DNA from 3 places in the Streptomyces kordofanensis genome. Region 3 is predicted to be linked to each of the others. Evidence: riboswitches for the same ligand, from Rfam matches in the RefSeq annotation. Region 3 holds a riboswitch; each other region holds the start of a gene.
What was found. A riboswitch is a leader RNA that binds a small molecule or an ion and turns the genes downstream of it on or off. The one in region 3 is predicted to bind cobalamin.
Positions count from the first base shown of each region.

Region 1 (10,254 bases), 1.1 Mb from region 3:
CCTGGTAGGAGGTGGGTCCGGTGTTGGGGCGCATCTGCGCGACGGAGACGTAGCGGGCGCCGTCGCGGGTGGGGACCCACAGCACGAGGTCGGCGAAGGACAGGTCGGAGAGCAGCTGCCACTCCGAGACCAGCAGGTGGAGCCACTCGAGGTCGGACTCCCCGAGGGCGGTGTGCTGGCGTACGAGGTCGTTCATGGAGGGCACGTCTGCGAGCGTACTCGCGCGGTCGAACCTGGTGCTTTGCCGGTCCGTGGGGGAGGATGGAGCGGCAGCCCCTCCTCCGTCGCCGGGCGTGCGGACCGGTCCGACGAGGACGGGTGAAGACCTCCGCCCTCCCCGCACGGGGGGCGGACCGAGGCTCCGGCGCTCCCCGCCCCGGCCGCGCCGAGCCTCACCCGCGGCCGCGGGACCGCACACCCCGGCCGTCGCGGCCCCGGGTTGCGGTGCCGGACGGGTCGAGGGTCCCGTCGCGGCGCCGCGGCCCGTGGGCGCGTCCGGACCCGGGGCGGGCCCCGGCCGGTCCCCGCGCTCCCCCGCCGCGATCAGCCCGGGCGGAGTCTGGGAAGGCGGGCCCCGCTCCGGTAAATTGGTCTATACCTCCCTCCGTGCGCCCCTCCCTCCCTCCTCCCAGATCGGCAGGCCAGCGTGGAAGTCGTCATCGTCCGAGACGCCGAGGCAGGCGGCGAACTCGTCGCCGAGGCGGTCGCGGACCTCCTGCGGCGCAAGCCCGACGCCCTGCTCGGCGTGGCCACCGGCTCGACGCCGCTGCCCGTCTACGCCGCCCTGGCGGCCAGGGTCCGCTCCGGCTCGGTGGACGTCTCGCGCCTCCGGATCGCCCAGCTCGACGAGTACGTCGGACTGCCCACCGGACACCCCGGGTCGTACCGTTCCACGGTGCTGCGCCAGGTCGTGGAGCCGCTGGGTCTGGACCCGGAGGCGTTCATGGGCCCGGACGGCGGCGCCGAGGACGTGCGGGCGGCGTGCGAGGCGTACGACAGGGCGCTCGCCGAGGCGGGCGGCGTGGACCTCCAGATCCTCGGCATCGGCACGGACGGGCACATCGGCTTCAACGAGCCCTGCTCGTCGCTGGCCTCCCGCACCCGCGTCAAGACGCTCACCGAGCAGACCCGGGCCGACAACGCCCGGTTCTTCGGGGGCGACGTCGAGCAGGTGCCGCACCACGTCGTCACGCAGGGCGTCGGCACCATCCTGGAAGCCCGCCACCTGGTCCTCCTCGCCACCGGGGAGAGGAAGGCCGAGGCGGTCGCACGGGCCGTGGAGGGCCCGGTCGCCGCGTCCGTCCCGGCGTCCGCGCTCCAGCTGCACCCGCATGCGACGGTCGTCGCCGACGAGGCGGCCGCCTCCCGGCTGGAGCTCGCCGCCTACTTCCGCCGCGCCTACGCCCACAAGCCCGCCTGGCAGGGACTGTAGGACGCACCCGCGCCGCGCCCGGGAGGGCCCGTCCGGCGCCCGCCCGGCCGGGTGCGCTACGCGCCGGCGACGACCTCCGCCGCCGCGATCCCGCAGACCCGCGCCGCCCCGTGCGTCGCGATGTGCAGGGCCCCGCGCGGCGGGGCGTGGTCGAGGCCCATCTCCACGACGACCGTGTCGGGGCGGGCGGCGAGCAGCCCGTCCAGCGCCTCCGCCATCCACGGGTGGCGGTGCGCGTCGCGCACGACGGCCACGACGCGACGCCCCCCGGCCTCCCGCAGCACGTCCCCGGCGGCGGCGTCCGGGCCGTGGGTCCCGGTCCGCGTCCCCGGCAGCAGCCGCTCCAGTTCGGCGCCGACGCCCCACGGGGTCGCACCGCCCACCGCGGTGTTGGAGCCGGGGACGAAGGACGCCACGTACGGGGCCGGGCGCGGCGGTGCGTACGGCTCCTTCCCGGGCGTCACGCGCAGCGCGCGGCGCGCCGCCGCCAGACCGATGCCGGGGCCGGGCGCGGTCCCCTCCTGCACCGCCGCGCCCGGCCCCGAGCCGGCCCCCCCGGCCCGGTGCGCCCGGGTCCAGGACGCGAGGGCGCGCACCCGCGCCGCCGCGTCGGCCAGCCGCTCCTCGGGCAGTTCACCGGTTCGTACCGCTTCCACCAGCGCGTCGCGCAGGCCCAGTACGGTCCTCTCGTCCGCCGGGTCGCCGCCGACGCAGACGGCGTCGGCGCCCGCCGCGATCGCGAGGACGGAGCCGCGCTCGATGCCGTACGCCGACGCGACGGCCCGCATCTGCATGCCGTCGGTGACGATCAGCCCCTCGTGGCCCAGTTCCCGGCGCAGCAGTCCGGTGAGGATCCGCGGACTGAGGGTGGCGGGGCGGTCGGGGTCGAGCGCGGGCAGCAGGATATGCGCGCTCATCACCGATTTGGAACCCGCGGCGACGGCCGCCCGGAAAGGTGCCAGCTCACGGGCGTACAGTGTGTCCGGTTCCACATCGATACGGGGCAGCGCGAGGTGTGAGTCCACATTCGTGTCGCCGTGTCCGGGGAAGTGCTTGGCGCAGGCGGCCACGCCGGCGGACTGCACGCCCTCGACGTACGCGGCGGTGTGCCGGGAGACGAGTTCCGGGTCGGCGCCGAAGGACCGCACGCCGACGACCGGGTTGTCCGGGTCCGAGTTGACGTCGGCGCAGGGCGCCCAGTCCAGGTCCACCCCGCAGGCGGCGAGGCGGCGGCCCAGCTCGCGGGCGACGGCGCGGGTCAGGTCCGGGTCGTCGACGACGCCGAGCGCGAGGTTGCCGGGGAAGGAGGAGCCGGTGCGCGCCTCCAGCCGGGTGACGTCGCCGCCCTCCTCGTCGACCGCGACGAGGAGGTCCTCGCGCTCGGCGCGCAGCCGGGCGGTGAGGGCGGTCAGCTGCTCGGGCGCGGCGATGTTGCGGGCGAACAGGCCGACCGCGCCCAGCCCCTCGCCGACGCGCCGCAGCAGCCAGTCGGGCGGGGCGGTGCCGGTGAAGCCGGGCTGGAGGACGGTGAGGGCGTCGCGGGAGAGCGTGCCGGAGGCGCCGCGTGCGCGTGGGGCCATGGGACCGGCCGTCCTTTCACCGCGCCGGCCGCGGGTCCCGCGGCCGGCGCCGGAGGAGGGGGAGGGATCGGGACGGCCATCATGCCCGCGCCGCCGCCCCCCGTGGAGCCCCGCGGCGGGCGGCGGGCGCCCGGCCGGGACCGAGACCGGGTCCGGCCCGGGTTTCCGGGAGTGCCGGGGGTGTATAAGAGGAGCTGTCGCGTCCGCCACCGGTCCCACACCCGAGCAGGGACGACGACCCGGGACCGGTCCGTGCCACCATGTGGGCCGCGGCGGACGGGGAGCCGACGGCGGCGGCACAGGAGTCGGAGAGGCGGGCCATGGCCACGGACGGTGGCGGTACGGACACCACGGGCGGACTCCCGTCCGGGAACGGGGCGGCGGACCGCACGGCTCGCGTGCCGAAGTACTACCGGCTCAAGCGCCACCTGCTGGAGATGACCGAGACGCTGCCCCCCGGCACCCCCGTGCCGCCGGAGCGCGCCCTCGCCGCCGAGTTCGACACCTCCCGCACCACCGTGCGCCAGGCGCTCCAGGAGCTGGTCGTCGAGGGCCGCCTGGAGCGGATCCAGGGCAAGGGCACGTTCGTGGCGAAGCCCAAGGTCTCGCAGGTGCTGCGGCTCACCTCGTACACCGAGGACATGCGGGCCCAGGGCCTGGAGCCGGCCTCCCGGTTGCTGGACGTCGGGTACGTCGCCGCCGACGGCGCCCTCGCGGAGCTGCTCGGCACCGGGCCCGGCGGGCGGGTGCTGCGCGTCGAGCGGCTCCGCCTCGCCAGCGGGGAGCCGATGGCCATCGAGACGACGCACCTGTCGGCCGAGCGCTTCCCGGCGCTGCGGCGCTCCCTGGCGAAGTACGGCTCCCTCTACACGGCCCTCTCCGAGGTGTACGGCGTGCGGCCGGCCGAGGCCGAGGAGACCATCGAGACCTCCCTGGCCACCCCGCGCGAGGCCGGGCTGCTCGGTACGGACGTGGGCCTGCCCATGCTGATGCTCTCCCGCCACTCGGTCGACGAGCACGGCGCCCCCGTGGAGTGGGTCCGGTCGGTCTACCGGGGCGACCGCTACAAGTTCGTGGCACGCCTCAGGCGGCCCGCCGGGGGCTAGCGCCGCCGGGGGCGGAGGGCCGGCCCGGCGCCGGGGCGCCGTGGTCCCGGCGGCCCCTTCCGTTCACGGGGGTCACAGCGGTGGCCGCAGTCACACTGTTATCCGGCAACGGGTTCCCCGCGGCCGGGCCGTCCCCTAGATTCACCGCATCCACGGTTGATCACGAGGGGACGGTTCGTCATGTCCGAGGCGGTACGAGGGAAACAACCGGTCGTCACTCCCGTACGGGTGGTGATCGCGCTCTGCCTGGTCGCCCCGTTCGTCGCGATGCTCTGGGTGGGGTCCTACGCCCGGACGGAGCCCGTGCTCATCGGGGTCCCGTTCTTCTACTGGTACCAGATGCTGTGGGTCCTCCTGTCGACCGCGCTGACGATGGTGGCCTACAAGCTGTGGCACCGCGACCAGCGGGCCCGCTCCTCCCGGGACGGGGGTGCGGGGCGGTGAAGGACGGTGTCAACGGCGTCGCGCTCGCCGTCTTCGTCTTCTTCTTCCTGCTCGTCACGGTCCTCGGCTTCGCGGCCGCCCGCTGGCGCAGGGCCGAGAACGAGAACAGCCTGGACGAGTGGGGCCTGGGCGGGCGCTCGTTCGGCACGTGGATCACCTGGTTCCTGCTCGGCGGCGACCTGTACACGGCGTACACCTTCGTCGCCGTCCCCGCGGCGGTCTACGCGGCGGGCGCGGCCGGCTTCTTCGCCGTGCCGTACACGATCCTCGTCTACCCGCTGATCTTCGTCTTCCTGCCCCGCCTGTGGTCGGTGTCGCACCGGCACGGGTACGTCACCACCTCCGACTTCGTGCGCGGCCGGTTCGGCTCCAGGGGCCTGTCGCTGGCGGTCGCCGTCACCGGCATCCTCGCCACCATGCCGTACATCGCGCTCCAGCTGGTCGGCATCCAGGCCGTGCTGGACGTGATGGGCGTCGGCGGCGGCGCGTCGACCCACTGGTTCGTCAAGGACCTGCCGCTGCTCATCGCCTTCGGCGTGCTCGCGGCGTACACCTACTCCTCCGGGCTGCGCGCCCCCGCGCTGATCGCCTTCGTCAAGGACGCGCTGATCTACCTGGTCATCGTGGTCGCCATCGTCTACATCCCGATCAGACTGGGCGGCTTCGACGCGGTCTTCAGCGCGGCGGGCGACGCGTTCGCCCAGGTCAACCCGGTCACCGACAAGCCGCGCGGGGCGCTCGTACCCGGTGAGGCGGGCCAGTGGACGTACGCCACGCTGGCGCTCGGCTCGGCGCTGGCGCTCTTCATGTACCCGCACTCGATCACGGCGACCCTGTCGTCCGGCAGCCGCGACGTGATCCGCCGCAACACGACGATCCTGCCGCTGTACTCGCTGATGCTGGGTCTGCTGGCGCTGCTCGGGTTCATGGCGATCGCCGCCGGCATCACGGTGCAGAACGGCCAGCTGGCCATCCCCCAGCTGTTCGAGGACATGTTCCCGGACTGGTTCGCGGGCGTGGCCTTCGCCGCGATCGGCATCGGCGCGCTCGTCCCGGCCGCCATCATGTCCATCGCCGCGGCGAACCTGTTCACCCGCAACGTCTACCGGGACTTCCTGAAGCCGGACGCCACCCCGGAGCAGGAGACCAAGGTGTCCAAGCTCGTGTCGCTGCTGGTGAAGGTGGGGGCGCTCGTCTTCGTCCTGACGATGGACAAGACGGTCGCCATCAACTTCCAGCTCCTGGGCGGCATCTGGATCCTGCAGACCTTCCCGGCGCTGGTCGGCGGCCTGTTCACCCGCTGGTTCCACCGCTGGGCGCTGCTCGGCGGCTGGGCGGTCGGCATGGTGTACGGCACGTGGACCGCGTACAACGTGGCGGGTCCGACGCAGAAGCACTTCGGCGGCTCGGCGGCGGAGATCCCGGGCATCGGCGAGATCGGCTACGTCGGGCTCACCGCGTTCGTACTGAACCTGCTGGTCACGGTCGTCCTCACCGTCGTGCTGCGGACGGTCGGGGCGCCGGAGGGCGTCGACGAGACGGCGGCGTCCGACTACACCGCCGACACCGGCGACCCGGGCGTCACCCCCGAGCTGCCGAAGGTCGGAACGGGCCACTGAGGCGGGCCGCCCGGACCGCGGAGGGTCCCCGCACCCCGGTGCGGGGACCCTCCGCGCGTGCGTGAGGATGGGCGGATGAGACGCCGCCCCGCCCCGCAGCTCCTCGTCCTCGCCCTGCCGCTGCTCCTCAGCGCCTGCGGCACGTCCGCCGCCGGGGCGCGGACACCCGACCGGGCCGTCCTGGAAGCCCGCGCCGCCGCCCTGCGGACCCGGCCCGAGCACGTGTACGTCACGCGGGCCGACGGCTTCGACCTGGCCGAGCAGTCCGTGGGCGTCCTCGGCGACGACGGGTTCTCCGCCTCGTACGTCGCGGAGGGCGGCCGCACGATCACCCTCTCCGTCGAGCGCGGCGGCGTGGACGCGGCGGGCTGCGCCCGGACGGCCGCGGGTGCGGGCGGCGCCCCCGGGGGCACGCCCTGCGAGAGGGACGGCGCCGGCTGGTACCTGGCCGCGGAGCACGGCCACGCGTACCTGCGCTTCGAGAACGGGCTGCGCATCCGGGTCGGCGCCGACCGCGCCGTGGACCGCGGCACCCTGCGGGGCGCCGCCGAACGCGCCCGCCGCGCTTCGGACGAGGAGCTGGACGCCGTCCTGCCCGACCTCGCCCCCGGCCGGCCCGTCGACCGCGGCGACCTGCCTCCCGAGAGCGACGGCGCCCCGCGGAACGACGTGGGAACGAGCGGCTGATCGGGCACACTGAGGGCCATGGACGCCGCCACGACCCAGCCCTCCGTACCGCCTCCCGCGCCGCCCGCCGCCGGCTTCACCATCCGCCCGGTGCGTCCCGCCGAGCACGCCGCCCTGGGCGAGATCAGCGCCCGCGCCTACCTCGACGACCGCCTGCTGACCCACGGGGCCGACGACCCGTACCTCGACGTGCTGCGCGACGTGCCCCGCCGGGCCGCCGAGGCCGAGGTGCTCGTCGCCGCCGATCCGGACGGCGCCCTCCTCGGCGGCGTCACGTTCGTCCCGTCCGGCGGCACCCCGTGGGCGGACATCGCGGGCCCGGACGAGGCCGAGTTCCGGGTGCTCGCCGTGGACGGCGCGGCGCGCGGGCGGGGCGTGGGCGAGGCGCTCGTGCAGGCGTGCGCGGAACGGGCGCGCGCCCGCGAAGGGTGCGTACGGCTCGTGCTGTCGGTCGTGCCGGAGGCCGTCGCCGCCCGGCGGCTGTACGACCGGATGGGCTTCGCCAGGGCCCCGCACCGGGACTGGGAGCCCCTGCCCGGGCTGCCCCTCCACGTGTACGAGCTGACACTCTGACACAACATGTGGGGGGTGCCGTATCCGACTCCCCCCACATGTATGCTCGTCCTCGCTGTCGCAGCAGGGGAATCCGGTGTGAGTCCGGAACTGTCCCGCAACGGTGTACCGGTGTGCCCTTCGCGTACCCGCGAGTCCGACGACCTGCCGGCAGCGCGCCCGGACCGTCCGGCCCGGGTGCCCAGACGTCCGGGCCTCGCGGAGTGGGCCGGTGGACGCGGTCACGCACGCCCCCGTGCCCAGGGGGCACGGCGCGCCCGCTCGCCGCCGCCCCGCGCGGGGCCCCGAGCCGAGCGAGGGAGAGCCTCCACGTGACCATCGCGCCAGCGGATCCGGCCTCAGCCACCGAAGCCGACGCTCCCGGGACCGCGCTGCTGCGGACCCTGACCGACCTCACCGCGGACCTCCCCGACACCGACCCCGGCCGGGTCGCCGCCGCGGCCCTGCGGGGCCGGCACGCCGGGTCGGACGAGGCCGAGCTCCGGGAGCTCGCCACCGAGGCGGCCGCCGGCCTGATCGCCGAGGACCCGGCGTACTCGCGGCTCGCCGCCCGGCTGCTGGCGCGCACGATCACCGACGAGGCCGCCGGCCAGGGCGCGGTGACGTTCTCGGCCTCGGTCGCCACCGGTCACCGCGAGGGGCTCGTCGCCGACCGGACCGCCGGCCTCGTCGCCCGCCACGCCGCACGGCTCGACGCGATGGTCGACCCGGAGGCCGACGACCGCTTCGGCTACTTCGGCCTGCGCACCCTGTACTCGCGCTACCTGCTGCGCCACCCGATCACCCGCAAGGTCGTCGAGACCCCGCAGCAGTTCCTGCTCCGCGTCGCCTGCGGCCTGGCCGAGGACGACTCGGAGCGCGCGCTCGGCGAGGTGGAGGCGCTGTACGGGCTGATGAGCCGCCTCGACTACCTGCCCTCCTCCCCCACCCTCTTCAACTCGGGCACCAGCCACCCGCAGATGTCCTCCTGCTACCTGCTGGACTCCCCGCGGGACGAGCTGGACTCCATCTACGACCGCTACCACCAGGTGGCACGGCTGTCGAAGCACGCGGGCGGCATCGGCCTGTCGTACTCCCGCATCCGCGCCCGGGGTTCGCTCATCCGCGGCACCAACGGCCACTCCAACGGCATCGTGCCGTTCCTGAAGACGCTCGACGCCTCGGTCGCCGCCGTCAACCAGGGCGGCCGCCGCAAGGGCGCCGCCGCGGTGTACCTGGAGACCTGGCACGCCGACGTCGAGGAGTTCCTGGAGCTGCGCGACAACACCGGCGAGGACGCCCGCCGCACCCACAACCTGAACCTGGCGCACTGGGTCCCGGACGAGTTCATGCGCCGGGTCGCCGGCGACGCCGAGTGGTCGCTGTTCTCCCCGTCGGACGTGCCCGAGCTGGTCGACCTGTGGGGCGAGGAGTTCGACGCCGCGTACCGGGCCGCCGAGGCCAGGGGCCTGGCCCGCAGGACCATGCCGGCCCGCGACCTGTACGGCCGGATGATGCGGACCCTCGCGCAGACCGGCAACGGCTGGATGACGTTCAAGGACGCCGCCAACCGCACCGCCAACCAGACCGCCGAGCCGGGCCGCACGGTCCACTCCTCGAACCTGTGCACCGAGATCCTGGAGGTGACGGACGACGGGGAGACCGCCGTGTGCAACCTCGGCTCGGTGAACCTGGGCGCGTTCGTCGCCGGCGACGGCATCGACTGGGAGCGGCTGGACGAGACCGTCCGCACCGCGGTGACCTTCCTCGACCGGGTCGTCGACGTCAACTTCTACCCGACCGAGCAGGCCGCCCGGTCCAACACCCGCTGGCGCCCGGTGGGCCTGGGCGCGATGGGCCTGCAGGACGTCTTCTTCAAGCTGCGGCTGCCGTTCGACTCGCCCGGGGCGCGCGCCCTGTCCACCCGGATCGCCGAGCGGATCATGCTCGCCGCCTACGAGACCTCCGCCGACCTGGCCGAGCGCAACGGCCGGCTGCCCGCCTGGGACGAGACCCGCACCGCGCGCGGCGTGCTCCACCCGGACCACTACGACGTGGAGCCGGCCTGGCCGGAGCGGTGGGCGGCGCTGCGCGAGCGGATCGCCTCCGTCGGCCTGCGCAACTCGCTGCTCCTGGCGATCGCGCCGACCGCGACGATCGCGTCCATCGCGGGCGTCTACGAGTGCATCGAACCGCAGGTGTCCAACCTGTTCAAGCGCGAGACGCTCTCGGGGGAGTTCCTCCAGGTCAACTCCTACCTGGTGGACGACCTGAAGAGGCTCGGCGTGTGGGACGCGCAGACCCGCGAGGCGCTGCGCGAGGCCAACGGCTCGGTGCAGGGCCTCACCTGGGTTCCGGCCGAGGTGCGCGAGCTGTACCGCACCGCGTGGGAGATCCCGCAGCGCGGTCTGATCGACATGGCCGCCGCCCGGACGCCGTTCCTGGACCAGTCGCAGTCGCTGAACCTGTTCCTGGAGACGCCGACCATCGGCAAGCTGTCGTCGATGTACGCGTACGCCTGGAAGCAGGGCCTGAAGACGACGTACTACCTGCGCTCCCGCCCGGCGACGCGCATCGCCCGCGCCGCGTCGGCGACCCCCTGCCCGCCCCGCAGGCCTCCGAGCCCGACGCCGTGGCCTGCTCCCTTGAGAACCCCGAGTCCTGCGAGGCCTGCCAGTGACGAGCCCCACCCGCACCCCCCGCCCCTCGTCGACGGCGCCGCACGCCGGCAGGGCCAACCTGCTCGACCCGGGCTTCGAGCTCACGCTGCGGCCGATGCGCTACCCGGACTTCTACGAGCGGTACCGGGACGCCATCAGGAACACCTGGACCGT
Region 1 covers NZ_CP094264.1:1,444,982-1,455,235, forward strand. Annotated here, with positions in the region: partial or broken gene LUW75_RS06345 (sensor histidine kinase) at 1-196, opposite strand, end outside; gene nagB (glucosamine-6-phosphate deaminase) at 647-1,432, shown strand; gene LUW75_RS06355 (glycoside hydrolase family 3 protein) at 1,489-3,012, opposite strand; gene LUW75_RS06360 (GntR family transcriptional regulator) at 3,333-4,118, shown strand; gene LUW75_RS06365 (DUF3311 domain-containing protein) at 4,299-4,562, shown strand; gene mctP (monocarboxylate uptake permease MctP) at 4,559-6,181, shown strand; gene LUW75_RS06375 (hypothetical protein) at 6,257-6,868, shown strand; gene LUW75_RS06380 (GNAT family N-acetyltransferase) at 6,887-7,441, shown strand; cobalamin riboswitch at 7,480-7,607, shown strand; partial or broken gene LUW75_RS06385 (ribonucleoside-diphosphate reductase subunit alpha) at 7,753-10,100, shown strand; gene LUW75_RS06390 (ribonucleotide-diphosphate reductase subunit beta) at 10,097-10,254, shown strand, end outside.
Region 1: another riboswitch for cobalamin. It lies ahead of LUW75_RS06385 (ribonucleoside-diphosphate reductase subunit alpha); the one in region 3 lies ahead of cobN (cobaltochelatase subunit CobN).

Region 2 (10,254 bases), 2.6 Mb from region 3:
GATGCGACCGGCCATGCGGGAGGCGAGCCGGTGGTGGACGAGGAGTTCGGCGATCTCGTCGGCCTGGAGCGGCGGGACGAGCAGCACGTCGGCCTCGGAGGGCACCCAGAGCACGGCGGGCGCGCCGGCTTCCCCCTCCGGGCCGGCGGCGCCGGGCGCGGCGGTGTGCGGCTCCTTCCCCGAGCCGGCGCCGGTCACCCCGTGCGAGGCCTCGGGGCCGTACGCGGCGGGTGTCTCGACGGCGAGGACGCGCAGCCCGGGCGGGGCGAGTTGGAGGGCGAAGCGGAGCAGGTCCGCGCTGTCGGGGTCGACGTGGCGGGTGTCGTCGACGACGAGGAGGACGGGGCCCTTCCCGGCGAGGGTGCGCAGTATCCGGGCGAGGCCGAGGCGCAGCGCGATGGGGTCCCGGCCGGATTCGGGCGCGGCGGCCTCGCGGCACAGGACGGCGACGGCGGCGCGCTGCGGACCGGGCAGTCCGCCGAGGACGGACGGCGGTACGGAGGCGACGAGGGCGGCCGCGGCGGCCCCGGGCGTGTCGCGGTCGGCGGGCTGCGGGGCGAGCCACAGGACCGTCTCCCCGCGGGCGGCGGCCTCGGCGGCGGCGGCCCGGGCGACCTCGGTCTTGCCGATGCCGGCGGGCCCGGTGAGTACGGCGCGGCCGCGGGTGTGGAGCGTCTGGTCGAGACGGTCGATGAGACGGGCCCGGCCGACTCGCGGCGCGGAGGGGTAGGGCGTCGTCCTCATGTGCCACCACCCTCCGGCGCGCGGGTCCGGCCCCCACGCGGCGGGCTCTGTGCCCGCGCCCTGTGAGGATACGAACCCGGGCCTGGGAGTCCAGGCCTCCTGTCCGGCATGTGGACGGGGCACGTGGGCCGCGCGGCGGGGCGCGCCTCCGGAGAAATACCGGATGCGCGTCCCTGACCTGCGGTGATGTTGCCCCTGTCGGGTTCTCAGAAGGTGAGGCCCCAGGAGTTGGTGTAGCCGGTGTCACCTGAGGCGATGTCGCGGACCTGGAGCTTCCAGGTGCCGTTGGCGACCTCGGAGGAGGCGTTGGCGGTGGAGGTGGCGAGGACGTTGTCCGCCGAGTCGCCGCTGTCGGAGTTCTTCGGCCGGTGGGCGGTGCCGTCCGGGGCCACCAGGTCGATGACCAGGTCACCGCGCCAGGTGTGCTTGATGTCGACGTTCGCCTTGAGGGTGGCCGGGGCGTCGCCGGTGACACCGGTGACGGCGACGGGGGAGGTGGCGGTGGCGGTGGCGTTGTCCACGATCGTCACGTCCGCGGAGTCGGTGAAGGCGGCGTCGCCGAGGACGGCGTCGACCGTCTTGGCCGCGTCGGCGATGCCGGCGGCGCCCTTGGCGTTGTGGGTCACGGCGCCGATGGCGCCGGCGACGCGGGTGCCGTGCCAGGAGGAGTCGCTCGCCCGGGAGCCGGCGCCGCACTCGCCGCCGGTGGCGTTCCAGTCGCCCTCGTCCTTGGGGTTGCCGTCGCGGCCGCCGCCGTCGCGGGCGTCGGTGGAGCTGGAGATGAAGTCGTAGCCGGCGACGGTGTTGGCGGCGAGGTCCGTGCGGGCCGCGTAACCGGTGTCGACGACCGCGACGGTGACGCCGCTGCCGGTGGCCCTGTCCCAGGCGCCGGGCACGTTCACGCCGCCGGTGGGTTCGAAGGGGTCCCACTGCTCGGCGTAGTCCGTGTCGTCGGGGGCCACGGCCATCGGGTAGGCGCGGACGTCGGCCTCGACGGAGGCGACGGCCGGGTCGGCGCGGAAGGCGGCCATGACCTTCGCGACGTCCTGCTCGGTGGTCGCCGCGCCGAGGTCGACGAGCGCGGGACCGCCGGCGAGGCGGCGCTCGCAGGAGAGGGCCTCACCGGCCTGGGCGGCCTTCTCGGCCGTGTCGCCCTTGGCGGCGGTGCTGGAGGTGGCCTCCGCGGTGCGCGCCCCGTAGGTCACGATGACCTTCTCGACGGGCGCGGACGGGACGGCGGCGGCCGGGGCCGTGGCCTGCGGGGCCGGCGCGGCCGGCTTCGGCGAGGGGGCGGCCTGCGCGGCGAACGCCGTCGCGGAGGCGGTCGTCACGCCGAGAAGCGTGGCGCCCTCCGCCACGGCGGATACCGGTCTCCGCCTGGAACCGTTCAAGGTGTTCCCCTTCAGGGGGCGGCTCCGGCGGCTTCCGGAGCCGCTGGCGGTGCGGCGCACGGACGGCGGCGCAGGACTGTGGCTGTCTGTGGGGCACCTCCACAGCCCTCGGGGCCGGATGCACCCCCGCGCCGCCGCCGGCGCGACGGCCTCGTCGTCGAGGCCGTCCCGGAGTCCCCCCGGGGTCACACGCATGGGGCTGCATGCACCTGACAGTTACGCGTCAGGAAGGGGGAACGACCGTGCGGGAGACAGTAGGGAAACAAGCCATGACGTGGATACGGGGAAAACCCTTGTCCCCCTCGGTGCCCCTCGGGGGCCGGGACCCCCGCCGGGGGCGCCGACGGGCCCGACGGACCCGGCCGGGGGCCGGGCCGGCCGGTCGCGGGGGCCGCGTGCGGCGGGGCGCCCCGGCCCGCGCCGGGGAGGGGAGGGCCGGCCCGGCCCCCTCGCCCCGTCCGGCCCGGCCCCGCCCCTCCCGGCCGCGGCCCGCGCCGCGGCCTGTGCAATACTCGCGGCGCTCGCTGCAGGTACGGCTTCCCGGGGGATCATTGAACGGCATAACCCTGGACGCGCCGTACCTGGACACCGACGCCGACCAGTTGTCGTTCGCCCTGGACCACCCCGTCCTCGGCGCCCTCGCCGTGCGCGAGCTGACGGTCGGCGGGTTCGAGGTGCAGCTCCGGCTGCTGGGCGCGTCCCACCAGGTGTGCGCGGGACCGGTCCGCGAGACCGTCGCCTGCCTGCCCGGCGTCCGGGGCGGTCTGCCGGACGCCGCGGTCCACGACTTCGACGGCTGGCGCTACTCCTTCGGCGCCCGCGTGGACGAGCACCCCGGCTGCGGGTTCGGCACCGAGGTGGCCCGGGTCCGCGACCTGGCGGACGCCCACCCGGGGGCTCTCTACGGGGTCTTCCCCGGCTCCGCCGACGCCGTCACCGCGCTGGTCGTGGAGCGGGACGGCGCGGGGCTGGCCTGGCGCACCTGGCACACGTACCCGAGAAGCCGCCGGATCGTGACGACCCACACCCGGCTGGAGGCCCGATGAGAACCGCCCGACGCATCACCGCGCTGCTGCTCGCCGGGGTCGCCCTTGCCGGCTGCGGCGACGATCCGGACGACGGCAACCCCGTGCCGTCCTCCTGGATCCGCGGGCAGTACACGCGCAGCGGCTCCGACCACGTCGACCGCACGGACCGCCCGTCGGAGGTCGCCGACGAGATCCACGGGCACTCCAGGGCCACGGACCGGCTGGTCTCCGGGGGCCGGGTCTTCCTGCGCTACCGCGACGACATCGTCGCCGTCAGCCCGTACCTGGCGGGCAGCCGCATCGAGGTCGCGGACTACCGCACGGGGTACCGGCGGTGGAAGTCGCACCTCCGGACGGTGTGGCCGGATCCGGACAACGCGAGTTTCCGCGGCGGGGGCCCCGGCTCCGGCAAGTGACCGGGCGCCCGGCGCCCGTCCCGCCCACGATTTCCCGACGACCTCCCCGAAAGGCATCCCCGTGGCAGAGATCTTCGAGTCGGCCTGTACCGCCGTCCTCTACGGCCTGACCGGCTTCGTCGTGATGGTGGCCGGCTTCGTCGCGCTCGACCTGGTGACCCCCGGAAAGCTGTTCCACGTCGTGTGGACCGAGCGCAACCGGGGCGCCGCGGTGCTCCTCGCCGGCCAGATGATCGCCGTCGGGCTGGTCATCGAGGCGTCCATCCGCGCCAGCGAGTCGGAGCTCGGACTCGGCTACGGCCTGCTCAGCACCCTGCTGTACGGGCTGGCCGGCGTCGTCGTGATGACCCTGATCTCCCTCCTCATCGGCCTGCTCACGCCGGGCCGGCTCGGCGCCGCGGTCCTCGACGATAACGGCACCAGCGCCCACCCCGCCGCCTGGGTCCAGGCCGCCATGTACCTCGGTACGGCCTTCATGGTCGGCGCCGCGGTCTCCTGACCCCTCCCATGAGCACCGTCACCGCCCCGGACACCACGGCTCCGGACGCCCCCGCCCCGGCGGCCCCCCGCCACTCGCGGGGGACCCGGGTGCTGCTGCTCCTCGCGGTGTTCGTCTGCGCGGCCTGCGGCCTGGTCTACGAGCTGGCGCTGACCGCGCTGGGCAGCTACCTCATCGGCAACTCCGTGATGCAGACCTCCGTGGTCATCTCCGTCATGGTCTTCTCGATGGGGGTCGGGTCCCTCGCCGCCAAACCGCTCCGGCGGCGGGCGGTCGGGGCGTTCGCCCTCGTCGAACTGCTCCTCGGGCTCGTCGGCGGCCTGTCGGTGCTCCTGCTGTACGCGGCGTTCTCCTGGCTGCGGGTCTACACGCCCGCCATGGTGGTCGCCTCGTTCGTGGTGGGCCTGCTGATCGGCGCGGAGATCCCGCTGCTGATGACGATGCTCCAGCGGATCAGGCGGCAGGAGGCGGGCGGCGCCGTCGCGGACCTGTTCGCCGCGGACTACGTGGGCGCGCTCGTCGGCGGGCTGTGCTTCCCGCTGCTGCTCCTGCCCGTCTTCGGGCAGTTGAAGGGCGCGCTGGTGGTGGGCGCGGTCAACGCCGTCGCCGGGGGCGGGGTCGTCCTGTGGATCTTCCGCCGGGAGACGAGGCGGGTCGTCCGCACCTGCCTGCTGGGCGGCGTCGCGGCGGTCCTGGCGGTGCTCGCCGCGGTGTACGTCCTGGCCGACGAGATCGAGGTGACGGCGCGGCAGCAGCTGTACCGGGATCCGGTCGTCTACGCCGAGACCACCCCGTACCAGGAGATCGTCGTCACCCGCTCCACCGCCTTCACGGGGGCGCCCGACACGCGCCTGTTCCTCAACGGGGACCTGCAGTTCTCGTCGGTCGACGAGTACCGGTACCACGAGTCGCTGGTCCACCCCGCGCTGGCGGGGAGGCGGTCCTCCGTGCTGGTGCTGGGCGGCGGCGACGCGCTGGCGCTGCGGGAGGTGCTGCGCTACGACGACGTGGAGGAGGTGACGCTCGTCGACCTGGACCCGGCGGTGACCCGGCTGGCCCGGACGTTCGGCCCGCTGGTCGAGCTCAACGGGCGCGCCCTGGCCGACCGGCGCGTCACGGTCGTCAACGCGGACGCGTTCACCTGGCTGCGGGACGCGGGGCGCCGGTACGACGCGGTCGTCGTCGACTTCCCCGACCCGGACACGGCCGCGCTGGCCAAGCTGTACAGCGTCGAGTTCTACCACCTCCTCGCCCACGTCCTGAAGCCCGACAGCCGGGTGGTGGTGCAGGCCGGGTCCCCGTTCTTCGCACCCAGGTCGTACTGGTCGATCGCCGCCACGGTCCGGGAGGCCGGGTACGCGACGACCGCCTACCAGGTGGACGTGCCGAGCTTCGGGAACTGGGGCTTCGTCCTCGCCTCGCCCGGCCCCGGCGGCCCTCCCCCGGCCCTGCGCCTCGCCGCCGACGCGCCGCGCCTGCGCTTCCTCGACGACGCGGTCCTGAGGGCCGCCACGGTCTTCCCCGTGGACCGCCGCCCCCGGGACGTCCGCGCCAGCACCCTCATGGACCCGGCGGTCCTGGAGTACACCCGCCACGAGTGGCAGGACTACTGAGCCGCCGTCCGCCGGCGCGCGGCCAGCACGACGAGCAACCCGGCGACGGCGCCGACGAAGAACGGCGACGGCACCAGGAGGACGCCGCCCAGCAGGCACCAGGCGGCGATCCCCCAGCCGGTCCAGGCGGGCACGGCGACCCCGCGCCCGGCGAGGTGCCGCACCAGGCAGCCCAGCAGGACCAGGGGTACGGAGAACGATCCCGGACCGGCCCAGAAGGCGCCCTCGTTGCGCAGGGACTCCACCGTCGGCCCGCCTGCGCCCTCCAGGAGCGGGACGGCCGCCCACACCCCGCGCTCCGCCCAGCCGGCCACGCTCTCCCGGGCGAGGAGCACCAGCAGGGCCAGGTGGCCCGCCCCCAGCACGCACATGATCCCGCCCGCCCAGCGGAGCAGTCTTCTTTCCGATGCCATCGTGTCGGATCCCTCCCCCGGCGCGGCCCGCGCGGGACCGCCCCTGTTGTGTACGGCACCGTACATTTCTTCTGTACGGTAACGTACACAACCCGTCCGCAGCGCATGGAGGTGGCCCGATTCCCGCCGTCGCCCGCACCCCCCGGGACCGCTGGATCGAGGCGGGACTCGAAGCCCTCGCCGAGGGCGGGCCCGACGCGGTCCGCGTGGAGGCCCTCGCCGCCCGGCTCGGCGTGACGAAGGGCGGGTTCTACGGCTACTTCGACGGCCGTCCCGCGCTGCTCGCCGAGATGCTCGACGTGTGGGAGCGCCGCTGCACCCGGGAGATCCTCGCCCGGGTCGACGCCGAGGGGGCGGGCCGGCCGAGCGCCTCCGGCGCGTCGGGCAGCTCACCTTCTCGGAGGACCTGCACCGGATCGACCTCGCCGTCCGGCTCTGGGCGCGCCGCGACGGGGCCGTGGCGGAGCGCCTGCGCCGCGTCGACGACGAGCGCATGCGGTTCCTGCGCGGTGTGTTCGGGGCGTTCCTCACCGATCCCGACGAGGTCGAGGCGCGCAGCACCCTGGCGTTCGCGCTCGCCGTCGGCCGCCACTTCGTCGTGGCGGACCACCCCGGCTACACGACGGCGGAGGTCCTCGAACTCGCCGGGGCGTACCTGCTGCGGCCGCCGCGGGAGTCCCCGGGCGCCTGAGGCGCGCCGGCCCCCGCCGGCGGGGGCCGGCACCGCGTGCGGCGCCCCGCCGGAACCGGGTGTCGGGGACGGGCCGTTCGGCCCTCCCAGGGTGCCCGCTCGGCCCTGTGGGGCCGCTCCGCCGTGCGGGGAGGCTGGAGGGGTGATCGGATGGGAGGGCCATCCGTACGAAGGCCGACCGCACCCGGGAGATGGGTCCGATGACCGCCCCTACACCCGACGCGACGTCCCTGACGTCCTGGGTGGCCGATGCCGTACTGGCACCGTCGATGCACAACGCCCAGCCGTGGCGGTTCCGCTACGAACGGGCGCGCGGGGTGCTGACCCTGCGGATGGACCCGGCGCGCACGATGCCCCGTTCGGACCCGTCCGCGCGCGGGCTCCGCCTCGGGTGCGGCGCCGCCCTGTTCAACCTGCGGGTCGCCGCGGCGGACGCCGGATGGGAGGCGCGGATCGGGACGCGGCCGGACCCGGACGACCCGCTGCTGCTGGCCCGGGTCGCCTTCGTGCCGGCGCCGGACCGCGACGCCGTCGCCGACCTGCGCCCGGCCGTCCCCCGGAGGCGCACCAGCCGGGAGCCGTTCAGCGGGGAGGCCGTGCCCGGGCCGATCCTCGACGGGCTGCGCGGAGCCGCCCGGGCCGAGGGCGCGCACCTGGACCTCGCGGACGACTGGCGGGTGCAGGACCTGCTGACCGCCGTGTGGGACGCCGAGCGCGCGGAGGAGCTCTCGCCGGAGGTGCGCGGGGAGATCGCGCGGTGGACGGCGGACCGGGACGACACCGCCCCGGAGGGGATCCCGTCGTACGCGCTCGGCCCCCGCAGGTACGACGGCCGGGCGCCCGTACGGGACTTCCCCGGCGCCCGGCGGGACCGGGACCCCGCACCGGCGGTCTACGAGTCGCGGCCCTGCCTCGCCGTGCTGGGCACCCGCCGCGACGGTCCGGAGGACTGGCTGCGGGCCGGCCAGGCCATGGAGCGCGTACTGCTCCAGGCGACGCAGGACGGGCTGTCCACCTCGCTCAACTCGCAGGCCCTGGAGTGGCCGGAGCTGCGCTGGCTCGTGCGCGACCCGCTGTCGGAGGCGGCCTTCCCGCAGATCGTGATCCGCCTCGGCTACGGTCCCGAGGTCCCCGCCACCCCGCGCAGGCCGGTGGCCGAGGTCCTCGACGTCCGCTGAGGCGGCCCGCCCCGGAAGGGGGGAACGCCGTGGCCCTCGTCCACATCGGGTACGCGCCCGGGGCCGCGGGTCCCGGGCGGGCCGCCGCGCGTCCGCGGCCCGCCGCAAACGCGCGGCGGGTCCGTCGCCCGCGGCGGGGCGCGCGGCGCCGGAGGCGAGCGGCCACCGCGGGGGCGGGCCGGGCGTGGTTGTGGGGCGGCCGGTCGACGCACTACTGTCGCAGGGCCTTGGTGTACGGGAAACCGGTGCAGAGCCGGTGCGGCCCTCGCCACTGTGATCGGGAAGTCCGGCCCCATCCCCCGCGGAGGCGGGGAAGCCACTGGACCACCGCGGGCGACCGCGGCGTCCGGGAAGGCGGAGCCGAGGCGGTAGGACCCGTCAGCCAGGAGACCGGCCAGGGCACGTTGTCCATCCACGAGGTGCTGGAGAGGGTCTTCCCCACATGCATATCGCCGAGGGGTTCCTGCCCCGGGAACACGCGGTCGCCTGGACGCTGGCGGCCGCTCCGTTCGTCGTCCACGGCGTCCGGGCCCTGACCCGCGAGGTCCGGGCCAACCCCGAGTCGACGCTCCTGCTCGGCGCGTCCGGGGCGTTCACGTTCGTCCTGTCGGCGCTGAAGATCCCGTCCGTGACGGGCAGCTGCTCCCATCCCACCGGTACGGGGCTGGGCGCCGTCCTGTTCCGGCCGCCGGTCATGGCGGTGCTCGGCACGATCACGCTGCTGTTCCAGGCGCTGCTGCTGGCGCACGGCGGGCTCACGACGCTGGGCGCGAACGTCTTCTCGATGGCGGTCGCCGGGCCGTGGGCGGGGTACGCGGCGTACCGGCTGCTGCGCCGGTCCGGCGCGCCGCTGACGGCGGCCGTGTTCTCCGGCGCGTTCGTCGCCGACCTGTCCACGTACTGCGTGACGAGCGCGCAGCTGGCGCTGGCCTTCCCCGACCCGGGCAGCGGCTTCGCGGGGGCGCTCGCGAAGTTCGGGGGATCTTCGCGCTGACGCAGGTGCCGCTCGCGGTCAGCGAGGGGCTGCTGACCGTACTGGTCGTGCGGCTGCTGCGGCAGTCCAGCAAGGGCGAGCTGGCGCGGCTCGGGGTGCTCCCGGCGGCGGGTGCGGCGAAGGGGGCGGCGGTCCGATGAGCCGCAACGCGAGGATCAACCTCCTGCTTCTGCTGGCGGTCGCGGCGCTGGCCGTGCTGCCGCTGGCACTGGGGCTCGGCGAGGGGAAGGAGGAGCCGTTCGCGGGTGCCGACGCGCAGGCCGAGACGGCGATCACGGAGATCGCCCCCGACTACGAGCCGTGGTTCACCCCGCTGTACGAACCGCCCTCCGGGGAGGTCGAGTCGGCGCTGTTCGCGCTGCAGGCGGCGCTCGGCGCGGGGGTGCTGGCGTACTACTTCGGGCTTCGGCGCGGCCGGCGGCAGGGCGAGGAGCGTGCCCGGGCCGGTGCCGCGGCGGACGCCGGGGCCGACACCCGGGCCGACGGGCCCGCAGTGGCCGGGGAGTAGCCCGGGTGCTGCCCATCGACGCGGCGGCGCACGGCAGTCGCTGGCGCCGCCGCCATCCGGCCGAGAAGGCCGCGCTCGGTTTCGGACTGACCCTGTGCGCGGTGTCCCTGCCGCCGTGGCCGGGCGCCGTCCTGGTGACGGCGGCGGCGGTGGCGGTGCTGCTGGGCCCGGCCGGGGTGGCGCCGCGCCGGCTGTGGCGGGCCTGGCGGCTGCCGCTCGGGTTCTGCGTGACGGGGGCCGTGCCGCTGCTGCTGCAGGTCGGTGGTCCGGACGGGCTGGTGGCCCTGGCTCCGGGAGGCCCGGCGCACGCCGGCCGGCTGCTGCTGCGCACGTCGGCGGCGTCGCTGGGGCTGCTGGTGTTCGCGTTCACCACGCCCGTGTCGGACGTGCTGCCCCGGCTCGTACGGGCCGGGGTGCCGGCGCCGGTGGTGGACGTCGCACTGGTGATGTACCGGATCGGCTTCCTGCTGCTGGACGCGGTGGCGCGGATCCGGCAGGCGCAGGCGGCGCGGCTCGGGACGATGAGCCGCGCCGCGGCGTGGCGGTCGGCCGCGGGTCTGGGCGCGACGGCGTTCGTACGGGCCTTCGACCGCGCGGCGCGGCTGCAGGCGGGGCTGGCGGGGCGCGGTTACGACGGCACGCTGCGGGTGCTGGTGCCCGACGCGCGGGTGGACCGCCGCTTCCTCGCCGCGACGGCGGCGCTGCTGGCGGCGCTGGTCGCCCTCACCCTCGTACTGGAAAGGTCGCTGTGATGCCGGGACCCGCCGTGGTGGAGCTGG
Region 2 covers NZ_CP094264.1:5,123,682-5,133,935, reverse strand. Annotated here, with positions in the region: gene LUW75_RS23360 (helix-turn-helix transcriptional regulator) at 1-744, opposite strand, end outside; gene LUW75_RS23355 (proprotein convertase P-domain-containing protein) at 951-2,102, opposite strand; gene LUW75_RS23345 (DUF2617 family protein) at 2,687-3,181, shown strand; gene LUW75_RS23340 (DUF4247 domain-containing protein) at 3,178-3,579, shown strand; gene LUW75_RS23335 (DUF350 domain-containing protein) at 3,641-4,078, shown strand; gene LUW75_RS23330 (polyamine aminopropyltransferase) at 4,087-5,691, shown strand; gene LUW75_RS23325 (DUF6463 family protein) at 5,685-6,104, opposite strand; partial or broken gene LUW75_RS23320 (TetR/AcrR family transcriptional regulator) at 6,260-6,795, shown strand; gene LUW75_RS23315 (Acg family FMN-binding oxidoreductase) at 6,996-7,973, shown strand; cobalamin riboswitch at 8,185-8,386, shown strand; partial or broken gene LUW75_RS23310 (energy-coupling factor ABC transporter permease) at 8,416-9,107, shown strand; gene LUW75_RS23305 (energy-coupling factor ABC transporter substrate-binding protein) at 9,104-9,475, shown strand; gene cbiQ (cobalt ECF transporter T component CbiQ) at 9,481-10,227, shown strand; gene LUW75_RS23295 (energy-coupling factor ABC transporter ATP-binding protein) at 10,227-10,254, shown strand, end outside.
Region 2: another riboswitch for cobalamin. It lies ahead of LUW75_RS23310 (energy-coupling factor ABC transporter permease); the one in region 3 lies ahead of cobN (cobaltochelatase subunit CobN).

Region 3 (10,254 bases):
GCTCAGGGCACCCTCCACGTTGTTGTAGACGAGGGCGCCGACGGCGCCGGCCGCGGCGGCGTTGGCCTGCTTCACCGCGAACGCGCAGCCGCCGCGCTGGACGAGCGCGATCCTGCCGGTGAACGCGCCCGCGGCGAAGTCCGTCGGCTCGCAGCCGTGCGAGCCGTCCGCGTCGACCGGGGCGCCGGCCAGCGCGGCCCTCGTGCCGCCGACCGGGGTCGACTTGGTGTACGTCATCGCGGAGACGGCGATGTCGCGGGGGGAGGGCGAGACGACGGCCAGCTTCTGCTCCTGCGTCTCGGTGTACATGAACGGGAACTCCTGGTACGAGACGTCGTACCCGGCCTTCTTCAGCTGCTGGTACACGTACGCCGCCGAGGCGTCGTAACCGAGCGTGCCCGCCGCGCGGTTGCCGCCGGCCGTGTCGGCTATCTGCTGGAACTTCCGCAGGTGCTGGTGGGCGCTGCCGGCGGAGGCCGAGTCGACCAGTTTGCGGGCGAGCTTCGACGCCTCCTTGGCCGGAGTGACGCGCTCGGCGGAAGCGGGGGAGGCCGAGGCCAGCAGGAGGGGGGTGGTGAGCGCGGCTGCGGCCAGGGCGGCCACAACTCTGCGAGGGGACGCGTTCACGGAAATCCTTTCCGTACGGACGAGGTTCAGGGGGAAGCTAGCGACCCACCGCGTTTCTGGGAACAGGTCTTCCACAACTCCCCTTGCTTTTTCATACTTTTCCAGAAAGCTGTGGACGTTCCACAGGGTGGATCCCCTCGATCCGTCACCCTCGGTACATGGATCGATCACAACTTCGACTTGCCCTTCGCGGCCTCGGCCGCGTACTCCACCTCCTGTTCCCCTGCACGCGCCCGAGTCGGCTCCGTGGACCCGGCGGGGTCCGCGACCGGTCGGCGCGGCGCGGCCTTCCCGCACGGTCCGGTCGCCTCCCGCCGACGTCCGGGCCGCCCGACGGGCGGTGCGAGGGGGCACCGCGCCTTCCGCCCGCGGGCCTGCGGCCGTGCCCCGCCGACGGAGGTCGCCTTCCGCCGGACGGCTGCGGCGGTGCCTTCGCCGCCGAGGCGGCGGTCGGCGCCCGTGCGGCCGGCGACACCGTACGGACCGGGGAGCGCTCACCTCCCGGGGTCCCGCCGGGCCGGTGCTCCGGCGAGCGCGGCCGACGGGCCCCGTGGGAGGGAGGCGTCCGCTCCGGACCGGGAGACGGAGCCGGGGCCACGGGTGCTCGTGAACCGATGGTCGCGCACGGGGCGCGAGCCCGCACGGCGGCTTGCGCCTGCGGGGTCACAGGGCAGGGTGCCCCGAGGCGAAGCGGTCCAGGGCCGCGCGGACGTGCGCGCGGGTCGTCTCCGTGCCCAGGTGGCCGGAGTCCGCCACGACGGTCAGTTCGGCGTCCGGCCACGCGCGGGCCAGCTCCCACCCGGTGGTGGGCGGACTGCCCAGGTCCAGCCGGCCGTGGACGAGGACACCGGGGATGCCTGCGAGCCGGTGCGCGTCACGCAGCAGGGCGCCCTCTTCCAGCCAGGCGCCGTGGGAGAAGTAGTGCGCGCAGATGCGGACCATCGCGAGGCGGCCCACGTCCGGCCTGTCCGCGTACGGGGTCCCCGCTTCCTCCGGGGACACCACCGCGTCCTCCCAGGCGCACCAGTCGGCCGTGGCCTTCTCCCGCACGTCCCGGTCGGGATGACCGGTCAGGCGGGCGTACGCGGCGACCAAGTCGGCGGCGGTGTCCGCGTCGGTGCCCGAACCTTCCCGGAACCGCTCCCAGGCCTCCGGGAAGAACCGGCCCACACCCTCGTACAACCAGGCGATCTCGGAGCGGCGGGTCGTCGTGACGGCCGGAACGACGATCTCCGTGACGCGGTCCGGGTGGGCCTCGGCGTACGCCAGCAGGAGCGTCGCCCCCCATGAGCCGCCGTACAGCAGCCAGCGGTCGACGCCCAGGTGGAGGCGGAGCCGTTCCATGTCGGAAAGGAGGTGGTGCGTGGTGTTGACGGCCAGGTCGGTGGCAGGGTCGCTCGCGTGCGGGGTGCTGCGGCCGCAGCCTCGCTGGTCGAAGAGGACGACGCGGTAGCGGGTGAGGTCGAAGCGGCGCACGGCACCCGGATCGCTGCCGGAGCCCGGTCCGCCGTGCACGACGAGGGCCGGTTTGCCGGAAGGGTTGCCGTGGGTCTCCCAGTGGAGGAGGTTGCCGTCCCCGACATCGAGCATCCCCTGCTCGTAGGGTCCGTTCCGCGGGTGCACACCGGTCCCCTCTCGACCACGACGGTGCCGTCACGTTAGCGGTCGTGATCCGGTGCGACCACGGCCGGGACCACCGGGCGTCCGCCCCGGCCCGCCGGACGTCCCCGACCGCGGGACCGGCGGCCGGAGGATTTCGGCGCGGGGCGGCCACCGGTTCGTGCCAGGGCACCGGGCCGGGCCGTCCCGTACGGCTGCCGGGCTCGGTGGCGCGAGCCCCGACGGCAGGCACCCTCGGCGACACGGTCTGTTCGGTGGGGCGGTCCGTTTGGCGACACGGTCCGTTCGGTGGGGCGGTCCGTCCGGTGGCGCAGACGGTTCGGTGGGACGGACCCGCCGCGGCCCGCAGGCAGCCGGGCGCCGACCGGGTCGGGCGCGCCGGACCCGCCCCGGAAGGCCCGGGGCCCGGGGGTCCGACGGGAGGCCAGGCGGCCTAGCGGGGGGCGCTGCGGCCCACGATCGTGCCCGCGCGGTCGATGCAGACGACGTCGACCACGACCGGAGCGCCGCGGAGTACGGAAAGTGCCTGGTCGCGAGCGGTCTCCGCGACCCGGTCGCCAAGGGGGACGCCCTGGGCGGCGCAGAGCTGCAGGGCCGCCAGGCCCGTGTTGGCGACGGCGACCTCGGCGGCGAGGGACTCGTCTGCACCCGCCTCGCGGGCGAGGTCCGCGAGGAGCGCCTTGTCGACCTGGGAGCGTGCCGAGTGCAGGTCCAGGTGGCCCGCCGCCAGTTTGGACAGCTTCGCGAAGCCGCCGCAGATGGTGAGCCGGTCCACCGGGTGGCGGCGGACGTACTTCAGCACGGCGCCCGCGAAGTCGCCCATGTCGAGGAGGGCGTCCTCCGGCAGGCCGTACAGGGACGCGACGGTCCTCTCGGAGGTCGATCCCGTGCAGCCCGCGACATGGGTGCGGCCCGCGGCGCGCGCCACGTCCACACCGCGGCGGATGGAGTCGATCCACGCGGAGCACGAGTACGGCACGACGATCCCGGTCGTGCCGAGGATGGACAGGCCGCCGAGGATGCCGAGGCGCCCGTTCCACGTGGAACGGGCGATCTCCTCGCCGTCGTCCACGGAGACGGTGACCTCCACGTCGCCGGTGCCGCCGTGCGCGGCGGCGACCCGCGCCACGTGGTCGCGGATCATCTGCCGCGGTACCGGGTTGACGGCGGGCTCGCCCACGGCGAGGGGGAGGCCCGGCCGGGTGACGGTGCCGACCCCGGGCCCGGCGCGGAACACGACGCCGGAGCCGGGCGGCAGCAGCCGTACCGTCGAGCGGACGAGCGCCCCGTGCGTCACGTCCGGGTCGTCGCCTGCGTCCTTCACGACGCCCGCCATCGCGTACGAGCCGCCGTGCTCCTCCGCGGCGAGCGCGAAGGCCGGGGTCTGCCCCTTCGGCAGCGTGATCGTCACCGGGTCGGGAAAGTCCCCGGTCAGCAGGGCGGTGTAGGCGGCCGTGGCGGCCGCCGTCGCACAGGCGCCGGTCGTCCAGCCGGGCCGGAGGCCGGTGTGCTTGAGTTGGGCGGTGCGCCCCCGCTCGTACTCATGGACGGTGTCCCATGCACGTGTTGATCCTCGGCGGCACGACCGAGGGCCGCCGCCTGGCGGAGAGGCTGGACGCGGACGGCGTCCGGGTGACCAGCTCGCTCGCGGGCCGGGTCGCCGCCCCGAAGCCGCTGCCGGGCGAGGTGCGGGTGGGCGGCTTCGGCGGTGCCGGCGGTCTGGCCCGCTGGGTGCGGGAGCACCAGGTGGACGCGGTCATCGACGCCACTCACCCCTTCGCCGGGACGATCAGTTTCAACGCGGCGCGGGCCGCCGCCAGGTCCCATGTTCCCCTGCTCGCCCTGCGGCGCCCCGGGTGGACCCCCGTGGAGGGCGACGACTGGCACCCGGTCGCGTCCCTGGACGAGGCGGCGCGCACCGTGCGGGGGCTCGGGCGGCGGGTGTTCCTGACCACGGGCCGCATGGGTCTGGCGGCCTTCGCGGACGTGCCCGAGGCGTGGTTCCTGGTCCGCTCGGTGGACCCGCCGGAGCCGCCGCACCCGGCGCGGATGGAGGTCCTGCTCGACCGGGGCCCCTTCACGTTGGACGGGGAGCGCGAGGTCCTGCGGTCGTACGGGATCGACGTGCTGGTCACCAAGGACAGCGGCGGCGCGGCCACGGCCCCGAAGCTGGCGGCCGCCCGCGAGGCGGGTGTGCCGGTGGTGATCGTCCGCCGGCCGCCCGTCCCCGACGGCGTCCCGGTCGTCTCGACGGTGGAGGAGGCCGCCGCCTGGGTGGCCGCCTCGACCGGCTGACCGCCCGGGGCCGCTGCCCCGCCCGCCGGGGCGCGCGGCGCGGAAGGAGTCCGGCCGCCGCATAGGAAAGCCGCACGGCGGAAGGGCGGGGCCGGCCCCCGTCCGGTGCCCCTCAGACGCCGCCCGCCGGTGCCTGGGGATACCGCCGCGGCGTCCAGGCCACCGCGGTGCCGTCGCCGCGCCGTACGGCCCGCGTCTGCGACGAGCCGACGAGCAGCAGCGTCCGCATGTCGACCTCGGCCGGGTCCAGGTCGACGAGCGACACCACCCGGACGGACTCCTGCGGGCCGCCCACGTCCCGCGCCACCACGACCGGCGTGTCGGGGGCGCGGAGCTCCAGCAGCAGCTCACGGGCCTTGGCCACCTGCCAGGTACGGCTGCGCGACCCCGGGTTGTACAGCGCCAGCACCAGGTCGGCGGCGGCCGCCGCGCGCAGGCGCCCGGCGATGACCTCCCACGGCTTGAGCCGGTCCGACAGGGAGATCGTGGCGTAGTCGTGTCCCAGCGGCGCACCCGCCCTGGCCGCGGCCGCGTTGGCCGCGGTCACACCCGGCAGGACGCGCACCGGCACGTCCGCGTACTCCTCCTGCGACGCGGCCTCCAGGACCGCCGTCGCCATGGCGAAGACCCCCGGGTCACCGCCCGACACGACCGCCACGCGCCGTCCGCGGCGCGCCAGGTCCAGGGCGAACTCGGCCCGCTCCGACTCCACCTTGTTGTCGGACCCGTGCCGTCGCTGGCCCGGCCGCACCGGCACCCGGTCCAGGTACGTCGTGTAGCCCACCAGGTCGGTCGCCGAGGCGAGCGCGCCGCGGCTCTCCGGCGTCAGCCACTGCGGCCCCGCCGGGCCGGTGCCGACGACGACCACCTCGCCCCGCTCGGGCTCGGCCGGACCCGTGTCGACGCGGGACGGCAGCACCGCCACCGAGAAGTACGGCACCGAGGCGGGGTCCACGTCCGCGAGCGCCGCCGTGCGCCGGCCCTCCATGGTGGCGCGCTCCACGTAGTGGGCGTCCGCGAGCCGGTCCGTACGCTCCAGGGCGCGGCGCACCGCCGGAAAGGTCCGGCCCAGCTTCATCACCACCGCCGAGTCGGTCGCCGCGAGGCGGGCCGTCAGTTCGTCCTCGGGCAGCGTTCCCGGAACGATCGTCAGGACCTCCTCGGCCTCCACCAGCGGCTTGCCGATGGTCGCCGCGGCGGCGCTGACGGAGGTGACGCCGGGGACGACCTCGGTCTCGTAGCGGTGCGCGAGGCGTTTGTGCATGTGCTGGTAGGAGCCGTAGAACAGCGGGTCGCCCTCGGCGAGCACCGCCACCGTCCGGCCCGCGTCGAGGTGCGCGGCGAGCCGTGCCGACGCCTCCTCGTAGAAGTCGTCCAGCGCGCCCCGGTAGCCGCCGGGGTGGTCCGTCGTCTCCACCGTGAGCGGGTACGTCAACCGCTCCTCGACGTGGTCCTCACGGATGTGCTCCGCCGCGATGGACCGGGCGATGGACCGGCCGTGGCGAGCGCAGTGGTACGCGACGACGTCGGCCCGGGCGATGACCTCCACCGCGCGCAGGGTCATCAGCGACGGGTCGCCGGGGCCGAGACCGACGCCGTACAGCTTTCCGGTGCCGCCGGCCCCCGTGCCCGTCCCGGCGGAGGTTTCACGTGAAACGTGCGCGCTCATTCCGCCTCGCTCGCGATCGCGTTGACCGCCGCGGCCGCCATGGCGCTGCCGCCGCGCCGGCCCCGTACGACGATGTGGTCGAGGTCCGAGGCCGCCAGGGCGTCCTTGGACTCGGCGGCGCCGATGAACCCGACCGGTATGCCGAGCACCGCGGCCGGGCGGGGAGCGCCGTCGCGGACCATCTCCAGCAGCCGGAACAGGGCGGTGGGAGCGTTCCCGATCGCCACGACCGAGCCCTCCATGCGGTCGCGCCACAACTCCAGGGCCGCCGCGCTGCGGGTCGTGCCCAGCTCGGCGGCGAGATCCGGGACGGAGGGGTCCGAGAGGGTGCAGACCACCTCGTTGTCGGCGGGGAGCCGCTTGCGGGTGACACCGCTGGCGACCATCTGCGCGTCGCACAGGATCGGCGCGCCGGAGCGGAGCGCGGCGCGGGCGCGGGAGACGGCCTCCGGCGTGTAGGCGAGGTCGCGGACGAGGTCGACCATGCCGCAGGCGTGGATCATCCGCACGGCGACCCGGCTGACGTCGTCGGGCAGCCCCGCGAGATCCGCTTCGGCGCGGATCGTGGCAAAGGACTGGCGGTAGATCTCCGCGCCGTCCTTCTCGTAGTCGAACACTGTGCTCCCGCTCATCTCTGTGCCTGTGCGTCGTCGTTGTCTCGTCGCGCGGTCCGTACGGTGATGCCGTACGCGCCGTCGCCGGTGGCCAGGACGTCCACCCAGTCGCCCTGCGGGTGACCGCACCGCCGGTCGCATCCGGACCAGTGTGCGGGCAGCCCCCGGAGCGCCGCGTCGTCCAGCGGCCGGGCGTCCGCCCGTACGTCGGCCAGCGCCTTGCCGCAGCCCGGCCGCCCCGTGCAGGCGGTGACCGCCAGCCAGGGCGAGCCGGGACGGGTGAGGTACCCGGCGTCGTGCAGGGCCGCGAGCCGCTCCTCCGCCGCAGCGCGGCCGGGCAGGCCCGCCACGACGAAGCCCCGCCACGGGGTCACCCGCACCTCGCCGGCGGGCTCCGCCGCGAGGGCGCGGAGCTGCCCGCTGGAGACCCGCCCCAGGGGCGCCGCGACCGACACGGCGCGGTCGCCGACCAGGCCGGGCTCCGGCGGTGCGGCCACCGGCGGCGCATCCGCCCGGGCCGGTGACGCGGCCACCCCGGCACCGGCCAGACGCTCCGTCACGGCGGCCTCCACGAAGCGGCCGCCGGGCAGGTCGGCCACGCGCCAGGCACCCGTGCCCGACTCCCGGGCCACCGTCAGGAACGCCTCCGCGGCGGCCAGCGCGGCCGGCGGGGCGTCCTGTGCGGCCACCCGCCACGCCAGGCCCCCGATCCGTACCAGAGCGCGGCCCCCCGACTCTGCGAGCAACGTCACATCGCCGCCCAGCCCGACCACGTCCCCGCGCCCGTCGTCCACGGCGAAGAGGAAGCGCCCGGACAGACCCGTCGTCCAGGTGTGCGCGCACAGCAGCGCGTCCAGTTCCCGCGCCCACGCCAGGGCGTCCCCGAGTGCCCGTCCGTCCAGTCCGCACAGGGGCGAGACGACCACGTTCCGCACCCGTTCGTGCGCCGCCGACGGCAGCAGCCCCGCCTCGCCGAGCAGGTCCGCGAGGGTGGACCCGCAGTCGTCGGGCAGGCCGCGCAGGTCGATGTTGCCGCGTGAGGTGATCCCGATCCGGCCGTCGCCCAACCGGTCCGCCGCATCGGCCAGGGCATCCGCCTGCCGAGGTGTCAGGACCCCGGTCGGAAGCCGCAACCGGGCCAGCCCGCCGTCGTCCGCGCGGTGCAGCCGCAGCGCACCGGGGCACGCGTCGGCGCGGTCGCGGACACGGTCCCGTATGTGGGTTTCGCCCCCGTTCCGGGGCTTTGAGCGGCTGGGCGGCATGGCGGCGAGCATACGCGCAGCCTCTACTATGCAGACGGCACAGGGTCCCAGGACCCTAGGGAGGAAGCCCGGTGCGAGTCCGGCGCGGTCCCGCCACTGTGAGCAGGGCCTCCCCGGTCCCGCGAGTCAGGAACTCCCGCCACCCACGACCACCCGGGGCGAGGACACCCCGAGGAAGGCCCGGCACGCCGTGATCCTGCTGCTCTCGCACTCCGACACCGACCTGCTGAGCGCCCGCGCGGCCGGCGGCCCGGTCGAGTACCGGTTCGCCAACCCCGCACGCCTCCCCATCGACGAGCTGCCCGACCTCCTCGACGGCGCCGACCTCGTCGTCGTACGCCTCCTCGGCGGGCTGCGCGCCTGGGAGGAGGGCATCGACCTGCTCCGCGCCCAGGAACGCCCCGTCGTCTTCCTGACCGGCGAGCAGGCGCCCGACGCCCAGCTGATGGAGGCGTCCACCGTCCCCATCGGCGTCGCCACCGAGGCGCACGCCTACCTCGCCCACGGCGGCCCGGACAACCTGGAGCAGCTCGCCCGCTTCCTGTCCGACACGGTCCTGCTCACCGGCCACGGCTTCGACCCGCCGGCCGCCGCCCCCACCTGGGGCCCCCTGGAGCGCACCCCCCGCACCACCGACGGCCCGACCGTCGCCGTGCTCTACTACCGCGCCCACCACATGAGCGGCAACACCGCCTTCGTCGGCGCCCTCTGCGACGCCGTCGAGGACGCCGGCGGTCGCGCACTCCCGCTGTACGTCGCCTCCCTGCGCGCCCCCGAGCCGGAGCTGCTGGACCGGCTGCGCGGCGCCGACGCCGTCGTCACCACCGTCCTCGCCGCCGGCGGCACCAAGCCCGCCGAGGCCCAGGCCGGCGGCGACGAGGAGGCGTGGGACGCGGGTGCGCTCGCCTCGCTCGACGTGCCCGTCCTCCAGGCACTGTGCCTCACCGGGTCGCGCGCCGACTGGGAGGAGAACGACGAGGGCCTCTCCCCGCTCGACGCGGCCAGCCAGGTCGCCGTCCCGGAGTTCGACGGCCGGCTCATCACCGTCCCGTTCTCCTTCAAGGAGATCGACGAGGACGGCCTGCCCGCGTACGTCCCCGACCCCGAGCGCGCGGCCCGCGTCGCCGGGATCGCTGTCCGCCACGCCCGGCTGCGGCACATCCCGAACGCCGAGAAGCGCCTGGCGCTGGTCCTCTCCGCGTACCCGACGAAGCACTCCCGCATCGGCAACGCCGTCGGCCTCGACACGCCCGCCTCCGCCGTCGCCCTGCTGCGCCGGCTGCGGGAGGAGGGGTACGACTTCGGCGGCGAGGACGTGCCGGGCCTCGCGTCCGGCGACGGCGACGAGCTGATCTACGCCCTCATCGAGGCCGGCGGCCACGACCAGGACTGGCTCACCGAGGAGCAGCTCGCCCGCAACCCGGTCCGCATCCCGGCCGCCGACTACCGGCGCTGGTTCGCGACCCTGCCGGAGGAGCTGCGCTCGGCCGTCGAGGAGCACTGGGGCCCGCCGCCCGGCGAGATGTTCGTCGACCGGTCCCGCAATCCCGAGGGCGACATCGTCCTCGCCGCGCTGCGCCGCGGGAACCTGCTGATCCTCATCCAGCCGCCGCGCGGCTTCGGCGAGAACCCGATCGCGATCTACCACGACCCGGATCTGCCGCCCTCCCACCACTACCTGGCCGCCTACCGCTGGATCGCCACCCCCCGCGTCGGACGGCGGCTTCGGCGCCGACGCCATGGTCCACCTCGGCAAGCACGGCAACCTGGAGTGGCTGCCCGGCAAGAACGCCGGGCTGTCCGCCGCCTGCGGCCCCGACGCGACCCTCGGCGACCTGCCGCTGGTCTACCCCTTCCTCGTCAACGACCCGGGTGAGGGCACCCAGGCCAAGCGGCGCGCCCACGCCACGCTCGTCGACCACCTCGTGCCGCCGATGGCCCGCGCCGACTCCTACGGAGACATCGCCCGCCTGGAGCAGCTGCTCGACGAGTACGCGCAGATCTCCTCCATGGACCCGGCGAAGCTGCCCGCCATCCGCGCGCAGATCTGGACCCTCATCCAGGCCGCCCGCCTCGACCACGACCTCGGCCTGGAGGACCGGCCCGACGACGACGGGTTCGACGACTTCCTCCTGCACGTCGACGGCTGGCTGTGCGAGGTGAAGGA
Region 3 covers NZ_CP094264.1:2,570,778-2,581,031, reverse strand. Annotated here, with positions in the region: gene LUW75_RS11875 (M28 family metallopeptidase) at 1-627, opposite strand, end outside; gene pip (prolyl aminopeptidase) at 1,291-2,250, opposite strand; partial or broken gene LUW75_RS11865 (cobalt-precorrin-5B (C(1))-methyltransferase) at 2,681-3,778, opposite strand; gene LUW75_RS11860 (cobalt-precorrin-6A reductase) at 3,805-4,542, shown strand; gene LUW75_RS11855 (precorrin-2 C(20)-methyltransferase) at 4,655-6,211, opposite strand; gene LUW75_RS11850 (precorrin-8X methylmutase) at 6,208-6,843, opposite strand; gene cobG (precorrin-3B synthase) at 6,840-8,099, opposite strand; cobalamin riboswitch at 8,110-8,241, shown strand; partial or broken gene cobN (cobaltochelatase subunit CobN) at 8,278-10,254, shown strand, end outside.